One region of the Undibacterium sp. Di26W genome, then DNA from elsewhere that is predicted to be linked to it. Evidence: riboswitches for the same ligand, from Rfam matches in the RefSeq annotation. Region 1 holds a riboswitch; the other holds the start of a gene.

Region 1 (15,252 bases):
GATGTGGATGCAACCATCGTCTACGGCGTCAACCATGGCGTATTGAAAGCCACTGACACAGTGATTTCCAATGCATCCTGCACCACCAACTGCCTGGCACCTTTGGCCAAGCCTTTGAATGATGCTATCGGTATCGTCAACGGTTTGATGACGACTATCCACGCCTACACCAATGACCAGGTGCTGACCGACGTGATGCATGAAGACTTGCGTCGTGCCCGTTCTGCCACCATGAGCATGATCCCGACCAAAACTGGCGCTGCTGCTGCCGTTGGCCTGGTATTACCAGAACTGAATGGCAAACTGGATGGTTACGCCATGCGCGTACCAACCATCAATGTATCCGTGGTTGACCTGACTTTCGTTGCAGCACGTGACACCACAGTGGCAGAAATCAACCAGGTCTTGAAAACAGCCTCTGAAGGTGCCCTGAAAGGTATCCTGGATTACAACACTGCACCACTGGTGTCGGTTGACTTCAACCACAATCCTGCCTCCAGTACCTATGATGAAACACTGACAAAAGTGTCTGGCCGTCTGGTCAAGGTATCGAGCTGGTACGACAATGAATGGGGTTTCTCTAACCGCATGCTGGACACCACGGTTGCACTGATGAATGCGAAATAATCTGCATTTGAAATAGTCTTTTGCATTACCGCTAAAAATACCCCGAACTTTCGGGGTATTTTTTTGTCTATCTCAGGCAAGTTTGATTTTTATGTATAGGAGATAACCGTGCAGCTTAAAAAATTGATTGCCGACAATAAAGGTTTCATCGTGCTCATGCTGGGCATGGTCTTTGTGCGTAGTGCCCTGGCTGATTACTACACCGTCCCGTCCAGTTCCATGTATCCGACCCTGCTGGAAGGCGATCGAGTCATCTGTGACCGTCTGGCTTATGACGTCAAGTTACCGTTTACGGATGTCATCCTCAAGCATATGGCTGATCCGCAGCGCGGTGATGTGGTGACTTTCTCTTCGCCTGAAGATGGGGTACGCCTGGTCAAACGCCTGATTGCCGTACCTGGCGACGTGGTCGAGATGCGTGATGAAAAACTGTATATCAATGGCAAAGCTGCCAGCTATGAGCCTTTGCAGCCACGCAGTGACGACCACCTGACGCCAAAGCGTGAATACGGCGGCCAGCAACTGGTGTACCGCGAACGCCTGGGCAGCCTGCAGCACGACATGATCGTCATGCCTGAACGTGAAGCCCTGCGTAGTTTTGATCCGGTCAAAGTGCCGGAAGGTGAATATATGATGCTGGGTGACAACCGCGACAATAGCCGCGATTCCCGCTACATCGGCCTGGTCAAGCGTGAACTGATTACCGGGCAAGTCAAACGACTGATGTATTCGCTGAACGGCGACCAGTATTATTCGCCACGATTTGACCGCTTTGGCGCGAAAATATGAATGTAATTTCTTGCTTCAATGCATTCCTCAAAGCCAGTGCTAAGGTACTGGCTTTTTTACGCCTCACAAAGACGGTTAAATTGCTTAAGATGGTAATCTAGCTGACGTTGATATCCAGGAAATTCAGGTATGTTTTCATTGCAAGGTCGATGGCTGCTTGTTTTTGCAACGTTCATTTCACTGCCCGTTTGCGCGCTTGGTGATGAGGTCAGGACCAATTATTTCAATGACCCTTTTCTCAAGGTGACCCAGGCCATCAGTGAATGCCCGGTTCCGGACGGCCCCATGTTGACAGAGGCACAGGCCAGAGCAGAAGCGCATGGTCGTATAGAGCGTGGCACCAGTTGCTATCAGTCAGGGCAATGCCGCCTGCCAAATTCCTATCTGTACGACCCGGAAATCATTCCCAGGGTCAAGCGTGCCATAGAAGCGGATGGCCGTTTTGCTGAAACCAGTATCTGGGTTGAAGGCCAGCGCCGCTTTGTCTGGCTCAAGGGCTGTGTCCGTACCGCCGGGCAAGCCAGTGAACTGGAAAAACTGGTACGTGGCCTGGATGATGTGCAGGGAGTCATCAATCAACTGACGGTCAAATAAAAATCTCGCTGTGCATGTGACGTTGCATGGGCTATCCCGCCACAAATGCTGCGTTGCACAGTGGTTAATGCTGGACTAAGCGCAGCTCACCATGAAATATTGGTTTCTGAAGGCAAGAACAACCCTGTGCTGGAGTCGTTAATCCAGACCAAACACTAAGGAGATATGTCATGAAATGGATAAACAAGCTGATTTCTATCGCAGTGATGGGTTTCGTTATGTCGGCGCCAGCATCAGCGCGGGAAGACCGCGGGTCCACCCCGCAGGCTCAGGCCATGGTGAAAAAGGGCATTGCCTACATCAAGAAAAACGGCCGTGAAAAAGCCTTTACAGATTTTAACGATGCAGCCAATAAGGATTTTCATGATCGCGATTTATACCTGTTTGTTTATGACATGAACGGGGTGAATTTGTCGCACGGTGCCAATCCCAAAATGATAGGCAAGAATCTGCTGGACTTGAAGGTGGAAGGCAAGTCCATCATCCGGGACATGATCACGGCACTCAAAACAAAAAACGATGGCTGGATAGATTACCAATGGCCAAACCCGGTCACCAAGGCCCTGGAAACCAAGTCCAGTTACTTTGAAAAAGTGGATGATTATTTTGTGGGTTGCGGTGCTTATAAATAATTGAACGTCACATAAAAAAACCGGTACAGACAGCATGTGCCGGTTTTTTTTATGCCCGTTTTGCGATTCGTCCTGCTTCGAATCTGGATTCGTTTTTGTCGAAGGATGCAATATTTCCTGAGCATCAATCAACTCGTGAGCAGCGCTTATTCCGCATCACTCTTTAACGATTGCTCGCCGGTTTGTAGCGAATTCACGACAAGTCATACTGTGCTTTAGCGTACACTATTTCATCTGACTTTTTCATCTGACTTTTTCATCTCACTCGCTTGCTCTCTTTGCTGTTTTAGGTTGTTGCCTCGCTTCAATTTTTCCAGTAGTTTTCGAGCAGTATTTCTTATGTGAAGGAGTTGGATCATGCCGGATAAAACAATCATTGCCAAACCGTTTTCGGGTGACTACAGAATAGATGTGCTGCTTGACGACGTCAATTACCGCTGGAATGCGGGCAAGGTTTTAGGTACGCCGGTCGAAATCAGCTATAGCTTTATCAAGTCTCCGACCTCGACAGCTTCCGATTCAGATAAAAACGGTTTCAAAGCCTTTACCGTGGAACAGATGGCCGCTGCCAGGGCGATCTTTGCGGACATAGCCCAGGTCTTGAATGTGAGCTTCAAGGAAGTGGCTGATACCGATATTCAATCCGGCATACGACTGGCAAATAATATCCAGGATAAAAGTGCCGGTTATGCCAAGCTTCCCGTACCGACGGCAGATGGCACGGCATTTTCTGCCGGCAGTGGCGATCTGTTCATGTCAACGACTTACATGAATGTGAGCTATGAAAGAGGCAGTGAGGCCTACAAGATACTGATACACGAAATAGGGCATGCTATAGGCCTCAATCATCCTGGGAACTACAATGCGGGCGAGCCACCCAGTACCGAAGCGGGTAATTATCTGGCGACGTCTGAAGACAGTAGCTGGATTTCCATCATGTCCTACAACGCGATTGCGCAAAACCAGCAAGGCGAGTTTTTCGGGACCTACGATATGCTGGCGTTGAAGTATCTGTACGGAAGCAGGGCCTATCACACCGGCGATGATACCTATGTCTATAGCGATGTCGATGGCCGCACGCTCAAAATCATCAACGACACTGGCGGTATTGATACCGTAGACGTATCCAGGGCAACCGCGGCTGCGACCATCAATCTGACACCGGGCTCTTTGAATTCTGTGGGGCGTATTGCCAGTGGCGATGCGGCCATCAATAATTTATCCATCGCCTTTGATGCAACGATAGAAAATATCATCGGTACCGCCTTCAGTGACAAGCTGACCGGCAATGCTGCCAGCAATCTTATCCGTGGTGGTGGCGGTGATGATGTGATCGATGGCGGGGCAGGGTTGGATACTGCCCAATACACGGGTTTGAGATCAACCTACACGGTTGCTGGCAACAATAGTGGCTTCAATGTATCCAAGCCGAATTCACAAGGCGTGGATACACTCAGCAATATGGAGCGATTGAAATTTTCAGATCTGTCAGTAGCGCTCGATATTGATGGTATAGCTGGTCAGGCCTACCGTATCTACCAGGCGGCTTTTGGCCGCACGCCAGATCTGGCGGGGCTGGGTTACTGGATCAAGGATATGGACAAGGGTTCCAGTCTGACGACGGTGGCGGCAGGTTTTATGCAATCGAAAGAATTCCAGACCCTGTACGGTACCAACCCCTCGGTCGATACCTTCCTGACGACCTTGTACAAGAATATCTTGGGGCGATTACCCGACCAGGCAGGTTACGACTACTGGAAAGGTGAATTAAGCAGCAATAAAATCAGTTTTGCCGGTACGCTGGCCAGTTTTACCGAAGGGCAGGAGAACAAGCTCAAGGTTATCGGCGTGATACAGAATGGCTTTGATTTTATTGAATATACGGGTTAAGACCAGGCAATGGCTGAACCCATCCAGGGCAGTCAAATATCATTGAGGCCAGCATCGTAGCCAAAGCCTGATGCTGGCTGTATGCTTACCTTTAGCTTACCTGGCCTCGGTATAACCGAGGGTCAGTGAAATCTGCTTGGCGGTATCGATCAGGTTACTCAGCCATTCTTCCTGCAGGCGATCAGCAGGGGCGGAAATGGACAGGCCGGCGATCATCTTGCCGCTGTCATCATGGATGCCGGCGGCCATGCAGCGCACACCCAGTTCCAGTTCTTCATTATCCCTGGCGTAGCCGGTTTCACGGACGGCGGCCAGTTCTTTTTCCAGCTTGTTCAGATCGGTAATCGAATTTTTATTGTGACCCGCCAGGCCGGTGCGCGTGGCATAGGCGCGAATGGCCTTGGGTTCATCCAGTGACAGGAATAATTTACCGGTGGATGTCAGGTGCAGTGGCGCACGCCCACCAATGGCACGCACCACCTGCATGCCAGAACGTTCGGAAAATGCCCGGTCTATATACACGATTTCATCCCCCTGACGTACCGACAGGTTGATGGTCTGGTTGGTCTGGCGGTGCAGGGCGCGCATGAATTCCAGCGCGGCTTCGCGCACGTTCAGGCGGCTCTTGACGATATTACCCAATTCCAGCAAGCGCATGCCCAGGCGGTAATAGCCCGTGTCGGCACGGTCAACAAAGCGGGTAATGACCATGTCATTGAGGATGCGGTGCGCAGTCGAAGGATGCAAGCCTGTTACTATCGCCAACTCCTTCAGACTGACCGGGTCCTGGTAGCGCGACAGGGCATCCAGCAGGGATACCATGCGCTCTATGACCTGAATCGAGGTTTTATCTGAGCTGGTAGAGTCGTTTTTCATATTATGGTTGGTGCGCTGCAATATATACCTTATACCATAATGTGAAATGAACGTCACTGCTTCGTCGGCAAAATGTCAACGTGCATAGGGATTTGCTGGCAATAATTTAATTTGCGTCAAGTAAATCTTCTTCTCCGCCACACATAGTCCTGTAAAATTCGGCACCTGAGCAAAGCTAGGGCGGTATAGCGTGGATTTGCCATGCCGCGAATAAGGTTTAAGGAAGAGAAATGTCTGAAAAAGAACAAGCTGTCAGTGAATTCAAAAGCAAAAGTGGCCTGCGCCGGATTTTTTCGGCTTTCTTTTATTCCATAGACGGTTTTCGTTCCGCCTGGAAAAACGAACATGCTTTCCGTCAGGAACTGGTATTGGTCATCATCGGCGTCATCATCGCCCTGGTCTTACCGGTGTCGGCGTTTGAAAAACTGATGATGATTGCCGTGCTGGTGTTGATCCTGGTGGTGGAACTAATCAATTCAGCGATTGAGGCAGTCGTTGACCGCGTCTCGCTGGAACGTCATACCCTGTCTAAAAATGCCAAGGACTTTGGCAGTGCTGCTGTGTTGCTGACCTTTTTGATTGCGTTGGCAACCTGGGTAGTCATTTTGATGGACCGCTTTTACTATTAATACGCCCCATGACAAATACCAACATTATTGGCACTGCCCATCCTGCGCTGGAAGCTGAACTGGCTGCAGCCATCAATAACAAGACCAAACCCCTGGGCAGCCTTGGTCGCCTGGAGCAACTGGCCGCGCAAATCGGCCTGATACAGCAAAGCAGCCAGCCGCAATTGCGTGACCCCGCCATCATCGTATTTGCCGGTGATCATGGTGTGGTGGCGGAAGGCATTTCTGCCTTCCCCCAGGATGTGACTTGGCAGATGGTAGAAAATTTCCTGGCAGATGGTGCAGCGATCAATGTCTTTGCCCGGCAGAATGGCATTGCCCTGCACGTAGTGGATGCGGGCGTGAATCATGATTTTGGTCCGCGTGAAAAGCTGTTGAGCATGAAAGTGGCAGCAAGCACGCGCAACTTTGCCACAGAGCCTGCAATGACAGCAGCGCAATGCCAGGCTGCCCTGCAAAATGGTGGTGAACTGGTAGCTGGTTTATCGGGCAATGTGCTGGGTTTTGGCGAGATGGGCATAGGCAATACGACGGCAGCAGCAGCGCTCATGCACAAGCTGACTGGCATCCCGGTAGTCGATTGTGTCGGTGCAGGTACAGGGCTGTCGAGCGAAGGCATACGGCACAAGCAGGCTGTGATTGAAGCAGCGGTTGCCATGCATGCTGGCGTGACCCAGGCGGAAGATGTATTGGCTACCTTCGGTGGTTTTGAAATTGCCACTATGGTCGGTGCCATGCTGGCGGCGGCAGAGCGCCGCATGGTCTTGCTGATCGATGGTTTCATCGTGACCAGTGCCTTGCTGGTGGCTGCCAGAATGCAGCCGGCCATACTTGATTATTGCGTGTTCTCGCATCAGTCAGATGAAAGCGGCCATGCACGCATGTTGCAGGCATTAAAGGTCAAGCCCGTGCTGCAACTGGATTTGCGTCTGGGTGAGGGTACAGGTGCAGCACTGGTGTACCCGATGTTGCAGGCTGCAGTGAATTTCCTGAACCAGATGGCGACTTTTGCTTCGGCTCAAGTAAGCGAAAAAAGCAGCGATTAAGTTCTCATCAAATCTTTATTGCAGGAGCTGGCTTGCATCAACTACGCTTATTCTTCATAGCTCTGCAGTTTTTTACCCGCATTCCCATTCCTGCGTGGGTGGGCTTTGAGGCGGACTGGCTGCGTCAGTCTTCGCGTTATTTTCCGGCAACTGGCTGGGTAGTCGGCGTGGTTTGTGCTGGCGTGTACGCTGGCGCGGCCGAGTTATGGCCGCATGCGGTGGCGGTTGTGTTGTCCACGATTGCCGGTATCTTGCTGACTGGTGCCTTCCATGAAGATGGTTTTGCCGATGTCTGCGATGGTTTTGGTGGTGGTATGACGCCAGAGCGCGTGCTGGACATCATGAAGGATTCACGCGTGGGTGCCTATGGTGCCATTGGTATCCTGCTGATGCTGGCGTTGAAGCTGGCATTGCTGATCAGCCTGCCTGCGCAGATGACCGTGCCGGCCTTGTTGCTGGCCCACCCCATGTCGCGCCTGGCATCATGCAGCCTGATCTGGCGCATGCACTATGCACGGCATGAAGGCAAGGCCAAGCCACTGGCGCAGGAAATGCGTTCTGGTGAATTCCTGATTGCCTGCCTGACCGTATGCTTGCCTGCGGCCTGGTTGCTGGTCTACTTTCCATTCCAGCCCGCCTCATTACTGACCTCACTTGTTTTGATCGTTTTGCTGACCTGGCGCATGGCGCGCATGTTCCAGCGCCGTATCAATGGCTTTACCGGTGATTGCCTGGGTGCCACGCAGCAGGTGGCAGAAGTCGGCATCTATCTGGGTTTGCTGGCTTTTCAGGTGCACTGACATGCGACTGCATTTGCTGCGGCATACCAAACCACAGATTGCCGATGGTCTGTGCTATGGGCAGGCCGATGTGCCGGTGCGGGCTGCCGATTGCCAGATACTCGCAGCGAAGATACGCCAGAAATTGGCCGTCGGCATACCAGTATTTTCCAGCCCCTTGCAACGCTGTGCCTTGCTGGCGCAAGCCTTGCATGCGCAGCCACAACTCGACCCGCGCCTGATGGAAATGCATTTTGGTGCATGGGAACTATGCGCCTGGGATGCCATCCCACGCACCGAGATTGATGCATGGGCAGCAGCCCCGGCGACCTATCGCCCCGGTGCCGGTGAATCGGCGCAGGATGTGGCGCAGCGGGTGATTGCCTGGCTGGCTGATCTGCGTCAGATGCAATTGCCGGAAGCGCTGGTGGTGGCGCATGCCGGCATCATGCGCATGCTGCTGGTCTGGCAGGATGGCATGGCCGCAGATGAACTGGCGCAACTGGTTTGTACACAAAACCTCAGCCTTAGCTTTGGTGAATTTACAGAAATACTGGTGTTTGACAAATAATACAGATAGTATTTACGCAAGACCGACAGTAAAGCCATCAGCGCACCAGGCATAGCCATCGCATGATAGAACTCAGAAAATCACCCCGTGTCACCGTCACCTGGCGCTCTGGTATCAAAATGCCGGATGGCAGATTGATCTTCACCCGGGTGATCAATATATCGGCAGAGGGTGTGCTTTTGCAGTCGCCTGAAAGCCTGATTCCCCAGCGCAATTATCCGATGATGATAGAAATCCCCGGTATTGTGCAAGAAGCCGAGATCTATAAGGTTAGTTGCAAGGGCACGGTCAGGCATGCCATTCTCAGCGGTGACAGTTACAACGTTGGCATGCTGTTATCGGAAATGTCTGAATTGCATGCGCAACTTGTTGTTGCCTGGATATCCAAAACTGCGCATCTGGCCTGAAATCGGGTGGCCGGACAATGTTGGCAAGTCAAATCTGCTTTGTTTTCAATAAGTTAATATACTGATCTACCTCAGTTTTTAAACCCCCTGAACTTGCGGCTACCCCCGTCTGTCTATAGAATGGCGGGGTTTTGGTGCTCGCGGATATGTTCATATCTGCGGTTAAACGGGAAACACGACGCTTAGCTACGCTAGGCAAACGTATGCTGCCCCCGCAACGGTGTACAAGTTGCTGCAAAAAAACTGAATGCTTGTTTCTTAAAATTCAGATTTGTAGCCAGCCATTTTCCAATACCACTGTGCTATGTGCATGGGAAGGTCAGATGGTGATACTTGTCAGCCCGGATACCGGCCAGAATAAGTGAAGTAATACGGACGGGGAAATTTCGTGAGCACCTGACGCAGAACGCTGCGTCCGCTTCTGAGAACATGTTTACGATCTGTAGCGAGCGAGCGTCAGCGGGGTAAGGGTAACAAAAGCGCAGCGCAAAAAGCGGAATGTACTTCTAGTACATGAGCATTTTGAGCAGCGCATGAGCCTCGATCACGCACGCGCAGTAAGATCGGAAACAGGTTCTTAATCAGGCCACAGGCGCTGACGATACCGATATTCCTATTGCTTTTTCCATTGCAGCCTGCGGGGACGTCGGCTGCATGTTTTATTTTTTCTGAAAATCATGACATCTGTATTCAAACCGCTCGCCCTCAGCCTGGCCTTGGCCGCTGCATTCCCGTCTTCTACCGTCTTTGCACAAACTGCTGCAGTTGGCGCTGCTTCCAGCGTGGTCATTACCGCTGGCCGTCAGGCGCAAGCCGCCAAAGATGTGCTGGCTGACAATGTCGTCATCACTGCGGAAGACATCGCCAAATCCGGCGCGGCTTCCATCGTTGACCTGTTGCAGCAACAGCGCGGCATAGAAATTACCCGCAATGGTGGTCCTGGTACGACAGCTTCCGTTTTCATGCGTGGCGGTAATAACGCACAAAACGTGGTGTTGATTGATGGCGTACGCATCGGTTCGTCCACGACTGGTGGCGCTACCTGGTCTTCCATCCCGCTGTCACAGATCGACCGTATCGAAGTCGTGTACGGCCCTCTGTCCAGCCTGTATGGCGCGGATGCCATGGGCGGTGTGATACAGATATTTACTAAAAAGGGCACGGGCGTTATCACACCTACCGTATCGGCTGGTTTGGGCAGCTATGGCACACGCAAATTACAGGCAGGTTTTTTCGGTTCTGTTGCCAGTAATCTCAGCCTCAGCCTGAACGCGGGGCATGAAGAGAGTGATGGTTTCTCTGCCACCAAACCCGGAGTCGGTTCCAGTTATAACGCTGACAAAGATGGCTACAAGATGGATAGTTTCAATGGCCGCCTGGTATGGGAAATCAGCAAGGGTTATGAACTGGGTGCCAGTGTTTTGCGCAGCCGCAATGACGCACAGTATGATTCCGGTGCAGCAAAAGATGACCACAATATTGGCACGCTGGAAACCATCGCCATCTTTGGCCGTGGCAAGTTCACTGATGACTGGTCTGCATCGCTGCAATATGCAGAAACGGCTGACAAGGGTTTCAGCACAGGCTTTGGCACCAGCCAGATCGATACACGTCAGAACAGTGTCAGCTTCCAGAACGATATCCGTATCGGTAAAGACGTATTGCAACTGATCGCTGAAACGCGTGAGGAAAATGTTGATTCTGTTTCTTCAGGCTTGGCCACGGAGGGCATCAACGGCGCGAAACGCACGACGAATTCTTTTGCCGCATCTTATGTGTTCAAGCAAGATGCGCATCTGGCCAGCGCCAGCATCCGCAACGACCGCAGCTCGCAATATGGTTCCAATACCACGGGCAGCGTCGCTTACGGTTATCGTTTCACTGATGCGCTGCGCGTCAATGCCAGCTATGGCACCAGCTTCCGCGCACCAACTTTCAATGAACTGTATTACCCTGGTTATGGCGTTGCCAGCAACAAACCAGAAAAAGCAAAAAACGCAGAAATCGGTGTGTATTTTGAACAGGGTGATACGCAGTTGAGCGCTGTGTATTATCAGAACAAGGCAACGGACTTGTTGGTCTATGTTTCTGGTAACGATCCACAAGGTAAAGCTTATTGCCCAAACACGCCTAATTATTCTTTTGGCTGTGCGCATAATGTTAACAAGGCGACTTTGTCTGGCTTGACAGTTGGTGGTACAACCCGTTTTGCTGACCTGACACTGCGTGCCTCCATCGACATCCAGGACCCGAGAGACGACACGGCAAACAAACGTCTGGCACGCCGTTCCAAACAGCATGGTACGTTGGCTGCTGAATACGCGTTTGCGAATGCAAAAGTTGGCGTGGAAACCATCTACTCTGGCGACCGCTACGATGATGCTGCCAACTTGAGAAAATTGAGTTCGTATAATTTGTTGAACCTGTATGCGACGTATGAACTGGCAAAAAATACCACCGTGCTGGCACGCTGGAACAATGCTTTGAACAAAGACTATGAACTGGCAAGAAATTATGCGACGGCCGGTTCGAATGTATTTGTCGGTGTGAACTACGGCTTTAAATAAACTGAGTAAGTTGTTTAAGCTGATAATTAAGCTGACAAGTTTGACAGGGACGTGGCAGGGCATTGATGTGATTTGCCACGTTTCGGGCTGATTTTCTGATGTGCAGGCTGGTGTATATTGACTGGCGCTGCACATCTAAACCTGTTTTTCCTTTGGATCAGACCGATGATGGCGTCTTTTTTTTCTGCACGACAGCGTAAGCAATCTCCCGGGATGGCGGTCGCTCAACGTGCCGGACTGGTTCTCCCGATTTTATTGGCCGCCGCCATAGCTAGCATATTGATTGCCTGTGTGTGTGGTTCTGTGTCCCTGAGCTTTGTCGAGTTATGGCAAGCCTTGCTGGAATTGCTGCGCGGCCCGCCGACCAGCTTGCCCGGCAGCCTGCTGGATTTGCGCCTGGGTCGTGCGCTTACTGGTTTCGTTACCGGTGCCACACTGGCGCTGGCCGGTGTCATGTTGCAGGCCTTGTTGCGCAATCCGCTGGCTGATCCTTATGTGCTCGGTATATCTGGTGGTGCATCTGTTGGTGCGCTGGCAACCATATTGTTTTTCGGCGCATTCTGGTTGGTGGATGTGGCCGCCTTTGCCGGTGCGATTACGGTAGCGCTACTATTATTTGGCCTGGCTTACCGTGATCTGCGTGGTGCTGGCAGTACCGACGGCAGTGCACCTATCTTATTGCTGACCGGCGTCATTGTCGCCACCGGATGTAGTGCCATCATCACCCTCATGCTGTCGATTGCGCCGGACAGCCGCTTGCGCGGTATGGTGTTCTGGATGATAGGTGATTTGTCGAATACCCAGTCACGTTATCTGCCCTGGCTGATACTGTGCGGTATCTTGCTGTTTGCCATGCGCAATGCACGCTCCATCAATGTGGCTGCCATGCATGCCGATAACGCCAGCACCCTGGGTGTCAACATTGGTCGCTTGCGCCAGTTCCTGTTTTTATGTTCTGCCTTGTTGACGGCCAGCGCGGTCAGCAATGCAGGCAGCATCGGTTTTGTTGGCCTGATCATGCCGCATTTGTGTCGCTTTGCCTGGGGCCCTGATCACCGTTTGCTGGTGCCCGCTGCGACTTTGGCCGGTGGTTGCTTCCTGGTGCTGGCAGATACGGTCGCACGTACCGTCGTGGCACCACAGCAGTTGCCGGTTGGTGTGATCACTGCATTGGTCGGTGTGCCGATGTTCCTGCTGCAACTGCATCAACTGCGGAGGCGCTGATGGACATCCGCGCCCTTAATCTATCGGTAGGCAAGCGTGTACTGGTGCGTGATTTGAACTGGCATATACGGCCGGGTGAATGCTGGTGCATCATAGGCCGCAATGGTGCCGGCAAAAGCACCTTGCTGCGCACGCTGGCTGGTTTGCGTCCGATAGAAAGCGGTCAGATCTACCTGCGCGACAAGTTGCTGCAAGACTGGCCATTAACCGGGCTGGCACGTGAGCGTTCGTTTTTACCGCAGGGCAGGGTGGATGTTTTTGGTTATTCTGCGCTGGATACCGTGCTCAGCACCCGTCATCCCTACCAAGATGCACATTACTGGGAAAACAGCGACGACCTGGAAATTGCCATGGCAGCCTTACGCGAAATGGATGTCACCGACCTGGCAGAACGCGATGTGCGCAGCCTGTCTGGCGGTGAAAGACAGCGCGTCGCCATTGCCGCCTTGCTGGCACAAGATGCGAAATGGATGTTGCTGGATGAACCGGCGAATGCGCTGGACCTTGGGCACCAAGTCAGCGTCATGCAACTGTTTGCCCGCTTGTGCAGCAAAGAAGATGCGCAACACAACAAGGCGGTCGTTATGGTCAGCCACGACCTCAATATGGCTTACCGCATTGCCACCCATGCCTTGTTGCTGATGGGCGATGGCAATTGGCAAGCCGGGCCTGCAGATGAAATATTTAATGCATCCCAACTCAGTATCTGTCTGGGGCATCCCATAGAGCGCTTCACCCATGGTGAGCAAACCTTATTCTTCCCGCAAAACTGAGAACCTTATGAGCAGTGATCCATTGAGCAATAACTCGACACCCAAGCCAGACACCTCGACAGACAACATCAATACCCGTCATGAACGTCGCATGCAGCGCAAGAAAGCGCTGATGGATGAAAAGATAGAACAGGCGCAGCGCAAGACCGGTGTCTTGCTGGTACATACCGGCAATGGCAAGGGTAAAAGTTCCAGCGCTTTTGGTATGGTGATGCGCGCCATGGGGCATGGCATGAAGGTCGGTGTGGTGCAATTTATCAAGGGTGCGATGTCTACTGGTGAAGAAATTTTCTTGCGCCGCTTTCCTGATGAAGTCGAATTTCATGCCATGGGCGAAGGCTATACCTGGGTCACACAGAACCGCGAACGCGATATGGAAAAAGCCGCCGCCGCGTGGGAACAGGCAAAACGCTTTCTGACGGACCCGACCATAGGCCTGGTGGTGCTGGACGAACTCAATATCGCCCTGAAATATCATTACCTGGGTTTGCAGATGGTCATCGATGATCTGGATGGCAGGCCAGAAATGCAGCACGTTGCCGTCACCGGTCGCGGTGCCTTGCCAGAGATTATTGCCATCGCCGATACGGTCACAGAAATGCAGGTCATCAAGCATGCCTTCAAGGAAGGTATCGTGGCGCAGGCGGGTGTGGAATGGTAAGGCCCAGCGCCAAGGTCGTTCTGATATCGGCCATTGGATCAGGTCAGGGCAAGACCACCACCACGGCAGCACTGGCACGCAAGCTGGTGAAGCTTGGTAAGACGGTGCGTGTGTTTAAAACCGGGCCAGACTTTATCGACCCCATGATGCTGGAACGCGCTTGCGGTTCAGTCGTGCATTCGCTGGATTTATGGATGGTGGGGCAGGTAGATTCGGAACGCATGCTGGCGCGCGCTGCGCTGGATGCCGATGTCATCCTGATTGAAGGTGTGATGGGCCTGTATGATGGTAACCCGTCGTCGGCTGACCTGGCGCGTGCCTTTGGTGTGCCAGTCATGGCGGTACTGGATGCCTCTGCCATGGCACAGACGGTAGGTGCACTGGCCATGGGTTTGCGTGATTTTGGACCGGTACATCTGGCCGGTGTCATCGCCAACCGCATCGCCTCGGAAGGCCATGCCAAAATGGTGGCTGCTGCCATGCGCGATATTCCTTTGCTAGGCAGCTTGCGGCGTCAGGAAGAAACCTTGCCCGAACGTCACCTGGGCCTGGTCTTGCCGCAAGAAGTGGATCGCATCGACGCCATACTCGATACCATGGCGAGCAGCCTGGAACTGGACATGCAAGCCTGGGATGCCTTGCCAGACACCAGTTTTGAATTGCATGAGCATGCATCCCATCATATTTTGCAACATGCGTCACAAGCCGCCAGCCTGACAGGCAAGACGATTGCCATTGCGCGCGATGCCGCATTTGCGTTTATCTATCCAGCCAATCTTGAGTGCTTGCGTGGGCTGGGCGCTGAACTGGTTTTCTTTTCGCCTTTGGCAGATGAAGCGATACCGACCCAGGCTGATGCCCTGTACCTGCCCGGCGGTTACCCTGAATTGCATGCCAGGACGCTGACGCAGGCCAGCAACTGGCTGACTTCACTGCATGCCGCCCATGTGCAAGGCATGCCTATCCTGGCAGAATGCGGTGGCATGATGGCCATTACCGAAGGCCTGGTAGATCAGCAGGAACAAAGCTGGCCTATGGCCGGCATATTGCCGGGCAAAGTCATTATGCAAAAAAGGCTGGCAGCACTCGGCCCACAAGCCTGGGCTACCTCGCAGGGGGAATTGCGCGGGCATACCTTTCATTACTCGCGTTTTGAAACCACATTGACGGCCAGCAGCCATACCACC
Region 2 (15,252 bases), on a different contig from region 1:
TAGGCTTTGTCGGCGATATTATTGACGTTCAATTGCAGGTCCAGGTTTTTGCTGACGGCATAGCTGGCCATGGCATCGAATACCCAATAGGCTTCAGTCGAAGCAGGTGTACCGACTGCACCATCCGTACCACGCAACAAGGCATCCACAAAACGTGCGCCGCCGCCCAGTTTCAGGCCCATAGGCAACTGATACGAAGTCCATGCCGTGAAGCTTTGTTTTGGTGTGTACGACAGATTGTTGATACCACTGGCTGTCACCAGCGGGCCGCTTTCAACACTGGTATTCATTCTGGCATAGCCAGCGCTGACCAGCCAGTTACGGTTGATGGCACCTGTTACACCCAGTTCAATACCCTGCACGCGTTTTTTACCAGTCTGGTAATACAGCAGGTCAGTCAGATTTTGTACGACTTCATTTGATACTTCGGTACGATAGATCGCGGCTGTGAATGACAGTTTCTGTTCCAGCAAATCCCACTTGGTGCCGATTTCGGCATTTTTTGTTTCTTGCGGATCAAACTTCGGATTGGCCGCACTGCTGGCCGATGCGCTCAATGCAAAGTTGGAACCCCCTGGCGGTTGCTTGGATGTCGAATAAGAAGCATAGATACTGCTGTCTTTGGTAGGCTTGTACAAGGCGCCCAGTTTGATGTTGACCAGGTTGCCGGCCATATTCAGGTTGGTCGGCACCAGCGTACCTACCGGCAGCGTCGGATTACTGGTGGCGGTGGACAGGCTGGCGGCAGAATAGTCTGTGCTGTAATGATCAACGCGCACACCGGCATTGGCCTGCCATTCCGGGCTGAACTTGATGGTGTCAAATACATAGGCACTGACAGTGCTGGTTGCGCCACGTGTGAACACGCTGTTACGCACCGGATTCAAACCTGTTACCTTGTCGTTAGGATCAGGCTTGTAAAAATTCGCTGCCGGCAACGTACCCAGGCCATCATTGCCCCAGGTATTCTGTTTTTCATTCGTCAGTTCCACACCACCCAGCAGGCTGTGTTTGAGGCCGCCCAGTTCCACGTCGGCCACCAGGTTGGTCTGGTTGGTCAGGATTTCATTTTCCTGATCTTTCAGGGTACGCGTGCCGCGTGCCAGCGTCCACGTAGACAGATCCGTGGTCGATGGTGTCAGCAGATTCGCGGCCGACCCCATGAATGAAGTCAACAGATAATGTTGCGTGGTTTTGCCAAAGCGGGCTGTATTGATCAGTTTTACCTTGTCGCTGAAATCGTGTTCGACACGCAAGGTCAGCATGTCTGCGGTGACTTTGTCGAAGTCATTGACCGAGCCATAAAAATTCTTTGGATCGACTTTCGGTGCCGTAGACAGGAAAGGACGTTTCGGGTCCGGGCTGCTGTAGCCTGGCAGGCCGATGGTAGGTACGCCACCATCCGGTACATTGTCTTGCTGTACGTGCAGGTAATTCAGGTAAAATCGGTTTGGTGAATTCAAGCCAAATGCAAACGATGGTGCGATGCCCCAGCGCTTATTGTGGACTTCATTACGTCCAGGCACGCCACTATCCTGATCCACCAGATTCAGGCGGAACGCCGAACCCTGATCAGCACTGATGACCCGGTTCAGGTCGGCAGTGACACGCTTCTGGCTACCGCTGCCTACCGTGGCCGAACCAAAGATTGCATCTTCCATGGTGGCTTGCTTGCTGATCAGGTTGACTGAACCTGTAGGCGCACCACGGCCACTATCCGTACCGGCCGGGCCTTTCAGCACGTCGATCTGTTCGATGTTGAACAGATCGCGGGAAATGGAACCCAGGTCACGCACGCCATCTACGTAAATGCTGCTGGATGTGTCAAAACCACGCATGTAGATTGCATCACCAGTGCTGGTGCTGCCGTTTTCACCCAGGAAAAACGCGCCCACGCCTGGCGTGTTGCGCAAGGCATCCGTCAGTGTCAAGGCGCCCTGCTGATCAATCAGCTCGCGCTTGATGACGGTAATAGTCTGCGTCGTATCCACCAGAGGCTGCGTATATTTGGGAGAAGAAGCTTTATCCGCCTTGAAATCATTTTCTGTCTTTGCCGTCACTTTGACGTCAGGCAGGGCGGGGTCAGCCGCCTGGGCAGCGATCGGCAACAAGAAAGCAGCGGCAGCGGCCGTCACCGTATGATTAAAACGCGCGTGATGATGCTTGCGGCTCTTGATATAGGCCATGACATTTCCTCAGGAAAAATTAAAAAATAAAACCGCTGGCTTTTCTTTGAGGAATGGCTGAGGTGAGATAGTGAAAAGATCGATGCAGGATTGTAACAAGTCAGAAACAATATGTAAACGAGAATCGTTCTTATTATCATTTCATATTTTATGGAATACCTGCACTAGTGCAGCGTCTGTGCAGACGTCGCAAGCTGTCAGATGAGCTCTATACTTTGCAAATTCAGGTAACTGCTTTCGCGTATGGTCGTCACAAAGTCGCTGAGGTAAGCCTTGTCTGACAAATCCGGCAAACAAGCTGCATACAGTCTGCCAGTCAGGCCATCGGCAGTAATGCGTTTGGGCAGTACATAATCGCGGTTCACATAGTTTTGTGCTGCCCATACCGGCAAGGTGGCAATACCGCGCTTGCTGGCTACCAGTTGCAGCATGGCGACGGTCAGTTCCGTAGTGCGGCGTGCGGTATCGACGCCGGCAGGCTTCAAGACCTGGCGCACCACGTCCAGCATGTCATCCGGCACCGGATAGGTGATCAGGGTATCGGTCGCAAAATCCTGCGCCACCAGATAATCACGCTTGGCCAGCGCATGGTCTTTGGCGACCAGCGCCACAATCTCGAAACGAAATAAGGGATGAAAAGCCACGCTTTCATCGCTATCCATTTCGGACACAATGGCCACGTCAGCCTTATGGCTGTACAACAAGCCGACAGGGTCAGCCTGAAAGCCGGAGACGATGTCCAGCTCCACCTCGGGCCAACGCTGGCGGAATACATCCATGGCCGGCATCAGCCAGTCAAAACAGGTATGGCATTCGACCGCGATGCGCAACTGCCCGGCCACGCCCTGAGCCAGACGGGCCAGGTCGCGCTCACAATTCGCGACTTGCGGCAGAACACTATCGGCCAACTGTAGCAAGCGCTCACCTGCCGGGGTAAAGCGTATCGGCGTAGTCTTGCGTTCAAACAGCGGCATGCCATGATGCTCTTCCAGCAATTTGATCTGATGCGATAGTGCCGACTGGGTGACATTCAGCAAGACAGCAGCCCGCAGCAAATTGCCGGATTCACGCAAGGCAAGCAGGGTTTTCAGATGACGCAGTTCTAGTATGGATTGCATTATGAATGAAATTCAAGTTAATTCTTAAAATATGTCGTTTGAATCATAATCAATTCTAACTCATCATAGATTGAACATGATAGGAGAATGAAAATGACTAAAGCACACGCCCTGGGCTTCCCCCGTATCGGCGCCCAAAGAGAATTGAAGTTCGCCCAGGAAGCCTTCTGGCGCGGCGATATTACCGAAGCCACCCTGCGTGAAACCGGCAGCGAATTGCGCGCGCGCCACTGGGCCTTGCAAAAACAGGCAGGCCTGGATTTTGTCAGCGTCGGTGACTTTGCCTGGTATGACCAGGTCTTGAATACACTGGCCTTGCTGGGTGCCCTGCCAGGCCGCTTTGGTTTCGATGCCAAAGCACTGTCCCTGGCCGACTACTATGTCGCCGCACGCGGTAATCCCCAGCATTTTGCGATGGAAATGACGAAGTGGTTTGACACCAATTACCATTATCTGGTGCCGGAATGGACCGCAGACACCAGCTTCAATGGTGGCGTGGACTGGCTGTTTGAAGAACTGGCAGAAGCACAGGCACAAGGCCATACCGGCAAAGTCACCCTGGTCGGACCCTTGACTTTGCTCTACCTTGGCAAGATCAAAAGCGGCCTGACGCACAAACTGGATCTGCTGCCAAAAATCATCCCGGCGTATCAACGCTTGCTGGCACGCTTGCAAGAACAGGGGCTGGACTGGGTACAAATTGACGAACCGATACTGACACTCGATCTGGATGCGGCATGGCTGGATGCTTTTGTCTTTGCTTACCATGCACTGGTCCAGCAATCTCCAAAAATCCTGTTGGCAAGCTATTTTGAAACAGTGCAGGACCGCGCTGCCTTGCTGCAATCGCTGCCGGTAGCTGGGGTCCATCTGGACCTGGTGCGCGCACCGCAACAGCTGGACAGCCTGCTGCAGAATTGGCCACAGGGTCGTGTCCTGTCGGCTGGCGTGATAGACGGGCGCAATATCTGGCGCGCAGATCTGTCTGCGCTGGCAGTGAGTTTACATGCGGCACAGGAAAAGCTGGGGGAACAGTTGTGGCTGGCCCCCAGTTGCTCCTTGCTGCATGTACCGGTCGACCTGGCAGCAGAGACAGCACTGGATGAAGAAACCCGCAGTTGGTTGGCTTTTGCCACCCAAAAACTGCATGAAGTAGCGGCGCTGAAACAAGCCCTGAATGGCCATGCGGCGGATGTTGCGCAAGAATTTTCGCTGGCAGACCAGGCTATAGCAAGCCGTCGCCAGTCGGTACGCATCCATAATCCCATTGTGCAAAAACGCCTGGCAGATGTCACCGCCCAGGATGCAGAACGTCACAGCCCGTTTGACGAACGCATACGCGCGCAGCAGCAACGCTTTGCCCTGCCACAGTTTCCGACGACCAGCATAGGGTCCTTCCCACAAACCAAAACCATACGTCAGGCACGTGCAGCCTACAAGCGTGGCGAGCTGACACATCTCGACTACCTGGAAGCCATGCGCGCAGAAATACGCCATGTCGTCGAGCAGCAAGAAAAGCTCGATATCGACGTACTGGTGCATGGCGAACCGGAACGCAATGACATGGTGGAATACTTTGGTGAACAATTGTGGGGCTATGGCTTTACTTTGAATGGCTGGGTACAAAGCTATGGTTCACGCTGCGTCAAGCCACCCTTCATCTACGGTGATGTGTACCGGCCCGAAGCCATGACCGTCACCTGGAGCGAATACGCCCAAAGCCTGACCAAAAAACCGATGAAGGGTATGCTGACCGGCCCCGTCACCATGCTGCAATGGTCTTTCGTACGTGATGACCAGCCACGGGAAACGACTGCACTGCAAATCGCCCTGGCCTTGCGTGATGAAGTCCGCGACCTGGAAAAAGCCGGCATAGGCATGATACAGATTGATGAACCTGCCTTCCGCGAAGGCCTGCCTTTGAAGCAGCAAGACTGGGCCGCCTATCTGGATTGGGCCGTGCGTGCCTTCAAGCTGAGCTCTGCGGGTGTAAATGACGACACGCAGATCCATACCCATATGTGTTATTCGGAATTCAATGACATCCTGCCGTGGATTGCCGCCATGGATGCCGACGTCATCACCATAGAAACCTCACGTTCAGACATGGAATTACTGGATGGTTTCGGTGAATTTGCTTACCCGAATGATATCGGCCCAGGTGTATATGACATCCATTCACCCCGTGTGCCCAAGGTCAGCGAAATGCAAAGGCTGTTGCAAAAAGCCCGTGGGGTGATCCCCGATGCCCGCCTGTGGGTCAATCCGGATTGCGGCCTGAAAACCCGCGACTGGCCAGAAACCATCGCCGCCCTGGAACACATGGTGCAGGCAGCCAAACTGCTGCGCGCCACGGTGGCAGCAGATGATGAAGAACATCAGGATTGCTGCTGATCGCTTTTTACAATTGATTTGAATTGAAACGCGGGCCCATCTTCATTTCACAGTGAAGATGGGCCTTCTGCCTTGTGCTCCAGAATAAGACTAAATGGTGTTTAGGATTTATAAGTCCGCAACAGAAAAAAACGCAAGCTATCAGGGTATGGCAGCATTTATCCAATTTTCTATGATTAATGGAAAAATTTGGATAAACTGGGTATTTCTGCGCCATTTTCCCCTGAAAGTGATTTCCCATTAGTGCTGCCAACAAATTTATTGTTTGCCATGAGTGCGACCTGATCTGCATGGATGCAGCGCTGGCAAGAGGTGAGGCAGCAAGCTGCCCGCGTTGCCGTGCTACGCTGTACAGAAATGGCAGCGCCAGCCTGGATATGGCGCTGGCGCTGGCCGTTACCTCGGTGATCTTGTTGCTGTTGCTTAACTGCTTTCCCCTGCTTGCCCTCAAGGTCCAGCAAGTAACGCGCGACACCACCTTGCTGCATGCTGCCCTGGCCATGTGGAATGACGGCATGCATCTGCTGTCCTTGCTGGTCATCATTACTACCGTGCTGGCACCGGCATTGCAGATATCGCTTGCCATCTACCTCTTGTGCATACTCAGGTTTGGTGACGCCAGCCAAGCGCTGGGTGCGCCCTTGCGTGCCCTGCAAAGCCTGCGGCCCTGGAGCATGGTCGAAATCTTCATGCTGGGCCTGCTGGTGTCCCTGGTCAAGTTGCAACACATGGCCGATATCGTCATCGGCCCTGCCCTGTGGTCTTGCGCCGGTCTGATTTTCATCACGGCGGCGCTGACATCGGTACTCACCCCGCGCAATCTGTGGCTCTGGGCGCGTGCGACCAGACGTTCAAGGGCAAACGCCAGGGTGAAGCATGTCTGAGCATGAATACCGCCACATCCCCGCTGCTGGCCTGGCGGGCCAGACAGGTGCAGCCACCGGGCTCATCAGTTGCGATATTTGCGAAACCCTGTGCTGCACCCATGATCAGGCAGCCACCCACTGTCCCAATTGTGGTGCATCTCTGCATTTGCGTCATAAAGACAGCCTGACCAAATCGCTGGCCTACCTGGTCGCCGCGATGATATTGTATATACCAGCCAATCTCTTGCCCGTCATGCATACCAACACCATCTTTGGTGCGCAGGATGACACCATCATGAGTGGCGTGCTGGTGTTATTGAACACAGGTTCGTGGCCCCTGGCGCTGCTGGTGTTCTTTGCCAGCATCGTCGTACCCTTGCTCAAGCTGTTTTCCATCAGCCTGCTGCTGTTCACCTGCTGGAAAAAATCCAGCTGGAACCCTTTGCAGCGTACTCAGTTGTTTCGCATGATAGAAGCCGTCGGTCGCTGGTCGATGCTGGATGTGTATGTGGTGACGGTACTGGTGGCGCTGGTGCAGTTTCAGTCGCTGGCGGCGATACACCCAGGCGGTGGTGTGCTGGCTTTTGGTGCTGTAGTGGTGTTGACGATGCTGTCGGCACAAAGCTTTGATTCACGTTTAATCTGGATAACAAAGACGCATGAGTGATCCGACTTCAGAAAATCCCGGCACGCCTGCTGTGGACAAAGCCAGGGAAACCGCCGGGACTGTTGAAACCCTTGATACGGTCGCTGCGGTCGACGCCGTAGTGCCGGTAGTCAAGGTTAAGCCACGGCGGCGCATGCCCTCCTTCGTCTGGGCCGTACCTGTCATTGCGGCCCTCATCGGTATCTGGCTGGTGGTGCAAAGCGTTACCAGCCAGGGGCCGGTCATCACCATCACCTTTAAATCGGCAGAAGGGATGGAAGCGGGCAAGACCAAGCTGCGCTACAAAGACGTCGATGTGGGCCATGTCAAGGCCATTGCCCTGTCGCCCGACCGCCAGCGGGTGCTGGTAACGGCCCAGTTGATCAAGAGTGCTTCCGATATCCTGGCCACCGACACCCGCTTTTTCATCGTCAAACCACGCATCTCTGGCGGCTCGGTCTCTGGCCTTTCCACACTCTTGTCCGGCAATTACATCAGTGTCGATGTCGGCACAGCCACCGAGACCACCAACGAATTTACCGGTCTGGAAGAACCACCCCTGGTCAACCGCGATACGCCTGGCCGCGAATTTGTCTTGCATGGTGCGCAGACCGGTTCGGTCAATTATGGCTCACCCATTTTCTTCCGCCATATCAATGCCGGCCATGTCACCAAGTTCCAGCTGGACCGCGATGGCAAGGGCGTCACCATCCGCGTCTTCATCGATGCACCGTATGACCAGTATGTGACAGCCGATACCCGCTTCTGGCATGCCAGCGGCATCGACATGCAGCTAGACGCCAACGGCCTGCGCGTCACCACAGAATCGCTGACCTCCCTGATCGACGGCGGCCTGGCCTTCCAGGAACATGACGACGCCCTGCCCGGCGGCAAATCCGCCTTTGAAGGCAGCGTCTTTTCCCTGTTTGAAGACCGCGAACATGCCATGCGTGCGCCAGATACCAAGGTACGCAACTTCCTCATGTATTTCCCTGAAAGCCTGCGCGGCCTGTCAAAAGGCGCACCCGTCGACTTGCGCGGCATCGTCATTGGCGAAGTCAAATCCCTGGGTGTGGAATTTGCCGAGAATGGCCGCCTGCCACGCTTCCCGGTTGAAGTCAGCCTCTACCCGGACCGCCTCAAATCCCGGGTCCGCTCAGGTGCCCGCCTGCCTGACGATGCGACCGAAGCCAAAGAGAGATCGCTGCTGGAACACCTGATCTCACGCGGCTTGCGCGGCCAGCTACGCAGTGGCAACCTGCTGACCGGGCAATTGTATATCGCCCTCGACTTCTTCCCCGATGCTCCCCAGGCAAAAATGGACTGGCGCACCGACTACCCGGTATTGCCCACCGTCGGCGGCGGCCTGGGCGAAATTCAGGACACCGTGGGCCGCATCGCCAGAAAGATAGACAAACTGCCTTTCGACAAAATATCTGCCGAACTGGTGCAAGCCTTAAGCAAGCTCAACACCACCCTTGCCAGCACAGAAAAACTGGTGCGCCGCCTTGATGTTGAAGTCACGCCTGAACTGACTTCTACCCTCAAGGAAGCGCGCGGCACGCTCAACAGTGCCAATACCCTGCTGGCTGAGGACGCGCCCCTGCAGCAAGACATGCGCGAATCATTGAAGCAAGTCGCCAAGTCCGCCCGCGCTGTCGCCAACCTGGCCGACATGCTGGAACGCCACCCCGACGCCCTGGTGTTTGGCAAACAAAAGGTAAAACCATGATGCGAACCATAAAATTTGTGCCGCTGGCCCCACTTACCTTGCTCAGCCTTTTACTTGCAGCCTGTGCCACCCCACCCGTCGAGCATCTCTATCACCTCGACTACCCACAAACAGCCAGCAGCCAGACCGAGCCGCAGTATGAAGTTCTCATCGCCACCGTCAAATTGCCAGAAGCCGTCCATCGCCCGCAACTGGTCATCCAAAAGTCGGCCACAGAATCCCTCATCTCTGACGAACAACGGTGGATAGCCCCGCTCGACGAACAACTCACCGTGTCCCTCATCGCTCATCTGCGCACCCGCCTGCCAGACGCCTGGCTGTCGTCCGACACCGGCATCAGCGCTGGCATAAATACAGGCATATCGGCAAACCCATCCAGCACCCTGCCCCGTTATCTTGTCAAGGTTCAAATCGACCAGCTACTCATCTACAGCGGCAACCAGCTCACCCTCGAAGCAAGCTGGGTCGTGCTGGACAACAGCCGCAAACTGCTCAAGCGTGAACACAAGGTCTTCACTGTTCGTTTGAATAGTCCGGCGTATGAAGCCGTAGCACCGGCAATGTCCGAGGCGGCACAGCAACTGGCGGAGCAAGTGGGAGCGAGTGTGCAAGGTGTACGCAAGCCCCTGACTGGCGCTTATTAATACCAAGCTGTGTCGCTCGTCACACCATGTCTTGCGGCCTGACCCAGGCATCAAACTCTTCCGCCGTGACGTGACCCAGCGTCAATGCCGCTTCACGCAAGGTGGTCTGGTGATGATGCGCGTATTTGGCGATTGCCGCCGATTTGTCATAGCCTATATGTGGGTTGAGCGCCGTCACCAGCATCAGTGAATTATTCAATAGCTCAGTGATGCGCTGGCGATTCGCTTGCATGCCCTGCACGCAATGCTGATCCAGGCTGGACATGGCATCCGTCAGCAGACGGGTACTCTGCAAGAAATTGTGCACGATAAGCGGCTTGAATACATTCAATTCAAAATTACCTGCAGCACCACCTATGCTAAGGGCCACATCATTGCCCATGACCTGGCAACACACCATGGTCACCGCTTCGCACTGGGTAGGATTGACCTTGCCCGGCATGATGGAACTGCCGGGTTCGTTTTCCGGTATCTGCAATTCACCCAGGCCAGAACGGGGGCCAGAAGCCAGCCAGCGTATGTCATTGGCGATTTTCATCAAGGCCACCGCCAGCGTCTTCAATGCACCGTGCGAACTGACCATGGCATCGTGGGCAGCCAGTGCGGCAAAACGATTGGGGGCGGCGACAAAGCTTATGCCTGTGTCTTGCGCCAGGCTGGCGGCAACGCGCTGACCAAATTCTGCATGGGTATTCAGGCCGGTACCAACGGCCGTGCCGCCGATGGCCAGTTCCTGCAAAGCCGGCAAAGTAAGGCTGATGGCCTGTTCTGCATGGGCCAGTTGTGCCACCCAGCCAGAGACTTCCTGCCCCAGTGTCAACGGTGTCGCATCCTGTAAATGGGTGCGGCCAATTTTAACGATGTCGGCAAATTCTGCCACCTTGGCGGTCAGCGAAGTGCGCAGTTGCTGCAGCGCTGGCAACAGTGACTGCGTTACCGTCAGGCAGGCTGCCACATACATGGCGGTGGGAAAGACGTCATTCGATGATTGCCCCATATTCACCTGATCATTCGGATGCACCAGGCGACTCATGCCACGGCTACCACCCAATAATTCAGAAGCGCGATTGGCCAGCACTTCATTCATGTTCATATTGCTTTGTGTGCCGGAACCGGTCTGCCACACCGACAGCGGGAAGGCATGCGGATGCGCGCCAGCCAGCACCTCGTCAGCAGCGCTGACGATGGCATCGGCGAATCTGGCATCCAGCAAACCAAGGTCACGGTTCACGATGGCACAACTGCGCTTCACACGTGCCAGTGCCAGCACCAGCGCATCCGGCATCTTTTCTGTAGAGATGGCAAAGTGATGCAGTGAACGCTGGGTTTGTGCACCCCATAATGCTTTTGCAGGTACGGCGATTTCACCAAAGGTATCGCGTTCCATCCTGTTGTCGGTATTGTCTTGGCTAGGTTTGCTGGTCATTGCTGTTTTCCTGGTTGATGGCACGCCATGTCATACCTCGCATCTTTCACTGATCAGATATCGGTATAGTGCGCTGGACAGACTGTGCTTACCAGATGTTGGCAAGCACCAATGGCTATCATGATACGCAATCTGGACCAAGTTTGCTTTTTACTCATTGGCAACTTTATACAAATTGCCCAAATCCAAGTGTGCTGAATTTTTTTCATCCATTCATATCGATTAACGTTTACGTAAACGTCAAGTCTTATGCTATTCTAAAAATAACAGGTGCACAGCCCAAGCTCTTGGGCCGTGTTAAACGGGAAAGTGGTCGTCGCTGGTCTATTCGAAGCCAGTGCCAAAGCCCCTGCTGCCTCCGCAACGGTAAGCGAGTGCGGTTACATCAACCACGCCACTGGTCATGCATGACTGGGAAGGCGATGTAACAAGACTTGCAAGCCCGGATACCGGCCTGTTGATCGCTGAGAAAAACACTGCGGAAGGCTGTGTTTGAAACGCTGCATGGGCCCGTCATCATGGCGGGCAGGTGCGTGTATTCAACATTGCTCTTTACTGTTTTTTCCCAAGGTCTGGTCACGTACGGAAGGTGCGTGGCGGGTGTGCGTTTTCACTACGTGCGCCCATGGCCAGGACAGTTGCTGCGGCAGGTTTCTGCACACAGTGGCTACCCTGTTTTCAGGCATCAGTGCGGCTGTTGTTGCGGGCAAAGCCCGCCGTCTGTCCGTGCATAATCAGGAAGGTTCAGGAAAGCATCATGACTACTCTTACCCAGGTTCCCAAGGTCAAACTGCTGATCAATGGCGAACTGCTTGAATCCAAAACCACGCAGTGGCGCAATGTGATCAACCCGGCCACGCAACAGGTGCTGGCCCATGTTCCCTTCACCACGCCGGATGAAATGCAGGCCGCAGTCGATGCTGCCAAGGCTGCTTTCAAGACCTGGCGCAAGACCGCAATAGGCACCCGCGCCCGCATCTTCCTGAAATACCAGCAACTGATACGCGAAAACATGGCCGAACTGGCTGCACTGCTGACGGCCGAACAGGGCAAGACCCTGGCCGATGCCGAAGGTGACATCTTCCGTGGTTTGGAAGTGGTCGAGCATGCCGCCAATATCGGCAACCTGCAAATGGGCGAAATCGCCAACAACGTCGCCAGCGGCGTCGATACCTATACCCTGAACCAGCCGCTAGGCGTTTGCGCTGGCATCACCCCATTCAACTTCCCAGCCATGATACCGCTGTGGATGTTCCCGATGGCGATTGCCTGTGGCAATACCTTCATCCTGAAACCATCCGAGCAAGACCCCATGGTCACCATGCGCCTGGCTGAGCTGGCCATGCAGGCAGGTATGCCACCTGGCGTATTAAATGTCGTGCACGGTGGCGAAGATATCGTCAATGCGATTTGCGATCATCCGGATATCAAGGCGGTGTCCTTTGTCGGCTCTACCCGCGTAGGCACGCATGTGTATCAGCGCGCCACCCTGGCGGGCAAGCGTGCGCAATGCATGATGGGTGCCAAGAACCACGCCATCGTCTTGCCGGATGCAAATAAAGAACAAACCCTGAACAACCTCGCCGGTGCGGCCTTTGGTGCGGCTGGCCAGCGGTGCATGGCGCTGTCCGTGGTCATCCTGGTGGGTGAAGCAAACCAGTGGGTGCCAGACTTGCTGGATCGTGCACGCAGCCTCAAAATAAATGCCGGTGCAGAAGCCAATACCGACATCGGTCCAGTCATTTCCTGCACCGCCAAAGAAAGGGTAGAAAACCTGATCGCACAAGGTATTGCCGAAGGTGCCAATCTGGTGCTGGATGGCCGTGCACCGCAAGTGCCAGGCTATGAACATGGCAACTTCGTTGGCCCTACCGTCTTCACCGGCGTCAAGCCCGGCATGCGTGTGTATGAAGAAGAAATCTTTGGCCCTGTGCTATGCATCATGCAGGCAGATACGCTGGCTGATGCCATCGCCATCATCAATGCCAACCCTAACGGCAATGGCACGGCACTGTTCACCCAGTCTGGTGCAGCGGCACGCACTTTTGAAGAAGATATTGATGTCGGCCAGATCGGTATCAATGTGCCTATTCCTGTGCCAGTGCCACTGTTTTCTTTCACCGGTTCGCGTGCATCCAAGCTCGGTGACCTGGGGCCATATGGCAAGCAAGTCATACAGTTTTATACCCAGACCAAAACCATCACGGCACGCTGGTTTGATGACAGCGTCAGTGCGGGCAAGGTGAATACCACCATCTCTTTAAAATAAGGAGATGGCCATGGACTTCGAATTGAATGAAGACCAGCGCGCCTACCAGCAATCTGCCCGCAACTTCGCCGCCCATGAAATGACGGCGCAAGCCGCGCATTGGGATGCCACGTCCCACTTCCCGCTGGACGTCATCGCCCATGCCGGGGAACTGGGATTTTGCGGACTGTATGTGCCGGAAGAGTTAGGTGGGCTGAGCCTGACGCGGCTGGATGCCGCCATCGTGTTTGAAGAGCTGGCGCGCGCCTGCCCTTCCACCACGGCGTATATCACCATCCACAATATGGCGAGCTGGATGATTGCGCATTGGGGCGGGCCAGAAGTGCAGCAAGAATGGGTGCCCAAACTGGCCGCAGGCAAGAAACTGGCGTCGTATTGCCTGACTGAGGCCGGCGCTGGCTCGGACGCGGCATCACTGCGCACCAGCGCCCGCCTGGATGACGACAGCTATATCCTGAGTGGCAGCAAGGCCTTTATCTCGGGCGCGGGTGCGACCAATATGCTGGTGGTCATGGCACGCACCGGTGGCGAAGGTGCGGGCGGTATTTCTGCCTTTGCCGTACCGGCAGATTTGCCCGGCATCAGTTATGGCAAGAAAGAGGACAAGATGGGCTGGAACAGCCAGCCCACCCGCACCGTGAATTTTGACCAGGTACGCATACCGCGCAGCCACTTGCTGGGTGAAGAAGGCGAGGGCTTTCGGATTGCCATGCGTGGCCTTGATGGTGGCCGCATCAACATCGCCACCTGTTCTATCGGCGCTGCGCAATCAGCACTCAATAGTGCACAAGCCTATATGAACGAGCGCATGCAGTTCCAGAAAAAACTGTCTGACTTCCAGGTACTGCAATTCAAACTGGCCGACATGCAAACCGAACTTGTCGCCGCCCGCCAGATGGTCAGGCTGGCTGCCAGCAAACTCGACAGCAAGGCCGACAATGCCTCAGTGTATTGTGCCATGGCCAAGCGCCTGGCGACCGATACCGGCTTTGCCGTCTGCAATGAAGCCCTGCAAATCCACGGCGGCTACGGCTATATACGCGAATACCCACTGGAGCGTTTCCTGCGCGATGTCAGAGTGCACCAGATACTTGAAGGTACGAATGAAATCATGCGTGTCATCGTCGCCCGCCACATGTTAAACCAAGCCGCAAGCGAGGAATTTTTATGAGCAAGTACAGCAACTACACCAATCTGCAATGCGAAATCATCGGTCACACTGCCCTGATAACCCTGGCCAACCCACCCGCCAATACCTGGACGGCGGCGGGTTTGCAGGCTTTGACGCAACTGGTCAACGACCTCAATGCTGACGCAACTATCTATAGCCTCGTCATCACCGGTTCTGGGCAAAAATTCTTTTCTGCCGGGGCAGACCTGAAATTGTTTGCCGATGGTGATAAGACCGTGGCGCTGGACATGGCACGCCGCTTTGGTGAAGCATTTGAAACCCTGAGCCGCTTCCGTGGTGTTTCCATCGCGGCCATCAATGGCTATGCCATGGGTGGCGGACTGGAATGCGCGCTGGCTTGCGATTTGCGCATCGCCGAAACCCAGGCACAAATGGCCTTGCCAGAAGCTGGCGTCGGCTTGCTGCCCTGCGCTGGCGGCACACAACATCTTGCCTGGCTGGTCGGTGAAGGCTGGGCAAAGCGCCTGATCTTGTGCGGTGAACGTGTCGACGCCGCCACCGCCCTGCGCATAGGCCTGGTGGAAGAAGTGGTCGCTACCGGCGCTGCACTCGAACATGCACTGGCGCTGGCCAAGCAAGTGGGCAAGCAAAGCCCCAGCAGCGTCAAGGCCTGCAAGCAACTAATACAGGGCGCACGCCAGCAACCCATGAACACCGTGCTGCCACAAGAACGCGAAGCCTTCCTGGCCCTGTTTGATACCGCTGATCAAAAAGAAGGTGTCACTGCCTTCCTGGAAAAACGCCCCCCAGTGTGGAGGAATGCATGAACGATACCGCCC

The links. Region 1 has a riboswitch for cobalamin ahead of ACO0LM_RS18045 (TonB-dependent receptor domain-containing protein). Riboswitches for the same ligand answer to the same signal wherever they lie in the genome.
Region 2: linked by a shared signal. The riboswitch ahead of ACO0LM_RS05520 (CoA-acylating methylmalonate-semialdehyde dehydrogenase) and the one ahead of ACO0LM_RS18045 (TonB-dependent receptor domain-containing protein) in region 1 are both predicted to bind cobalamin.

What each region holds. Positions count from the first base shown of each region.
Region 1 is NZ_JBMPOR010000016.1:31,354-46,605, reverse strand. It holds gene gap (type I glyceraldehyde-3-phosphate dehydrogenase) at 1-627, shown strand, start outside; gene lepB (signal peptidase I) at 736-1,416, shown strand; gene ACO0LM_RS18090 (BON domain-containing protein) at 1,546-2,010, shown strand; gene ACO0LM_RS18085 (cache domain-containing protein) at 2,181-2,642, shown strand; gene ACO0LM_RS18080 (DUF4214 domain-containing protein) at 3,000-4,532, shown strand; gene ACO0LM_RS18075 (IclR family transcriptional regulator) at 4,629-5,408, opposite strand; gene ACO0LM_RS18070 (diacylglycerol kinase) at 5,639-6,037, shown strand; gene cobT (nicotinate-nucleotide--dimethylbenzimidazole phosphoribosyltransferase) at 6,046-7,083, shown strand; gene ACO0LM_RS18060 (adenosylcobinamide-GDP ribazoletransferase) at 7,116-7,883, shown strand; gene ACO0LM_RS18055 (histidine phosphatase family protein) at 7,885-8,433, shown strand; gene ACO0LM_RS18050 (PilZ domain-containing protein) at 8,496-8,840, shown strand; cobalamin riboswitch at 8,956-9,211, shown strand; gene ACO0LM_RS18045 (TonB-dependent receptor domain-containing protein) at 9,518-11,407, shown strand; gene ACO0LM_RS18040 (FecCD family ABC transporter permease) at 11,621-12,631, shown strand; gene ACO0LM_RS18035 (ABC transporter ATP-binding protein) at 12,631-13,404, shown strand; gene cobO (cob(I)yrinic acid a,c-diamide adenosyltransferase) at 13,412-14,065, shown strand; gene ACO0LM_RS18025 (cobyrinate a,c-diamide synthase) at 14,059-15,252, shown strand, end outside.
Region 2 is NZ_JBMPOR010000003.1:254,950-270,201, reverse strand. It holds gene ACO0LM_RS05560 (catecholate siderophore receptor Fiu) at 1-2,186, opposite strand, end outside; gene ACO0LM_RS05555 (LysR substrate-binding domain-containing protein) at 2,384-3,307, opposite strand; gene metE (5-methyltetrahydropteroyltriglutamate--homocysteine S-methyltransferase) at 3,398-5,698, shown strand; gene ACO0LM_RS05545 (paraquat-inducible protein A) at 5,989-6,582, shown strand; gene ACO0LM_RS05540 (paraquat-inducible protein A) at 6,575-7,231, shown strand; gene ACO0LM_RS05535 (intermembrane transport protein PqiB) at 7,224-8,942, shown strand; gene ACO0LM_RS05530 (PqiC family protein) at 8,939-9,586, shown strand; gene fumC (class II fumarate hydratase) at 9,606-11,012, opposite strand; cobalamin riboswitch at 11,264-11,484, shown strand; gene ACO0LM_RS05520 (CoA-acylating methylmalonate-semialdehyde dehydrogenase) at 11,770-13,281, shown strand; gene ACO0LM_RS05515 (acyl-CoA dehydrogenase family protein) at 13,292-14,452, shown strand; gene ACO0LM_RS05510 (enoyl-CoA hydratase) at 14,449-15,240, shown strand; gene ACO0LM_RS05505 (enoyl-CoA hydratase/isomerase family protein) at 15,237-15,252, shown strand, end outside.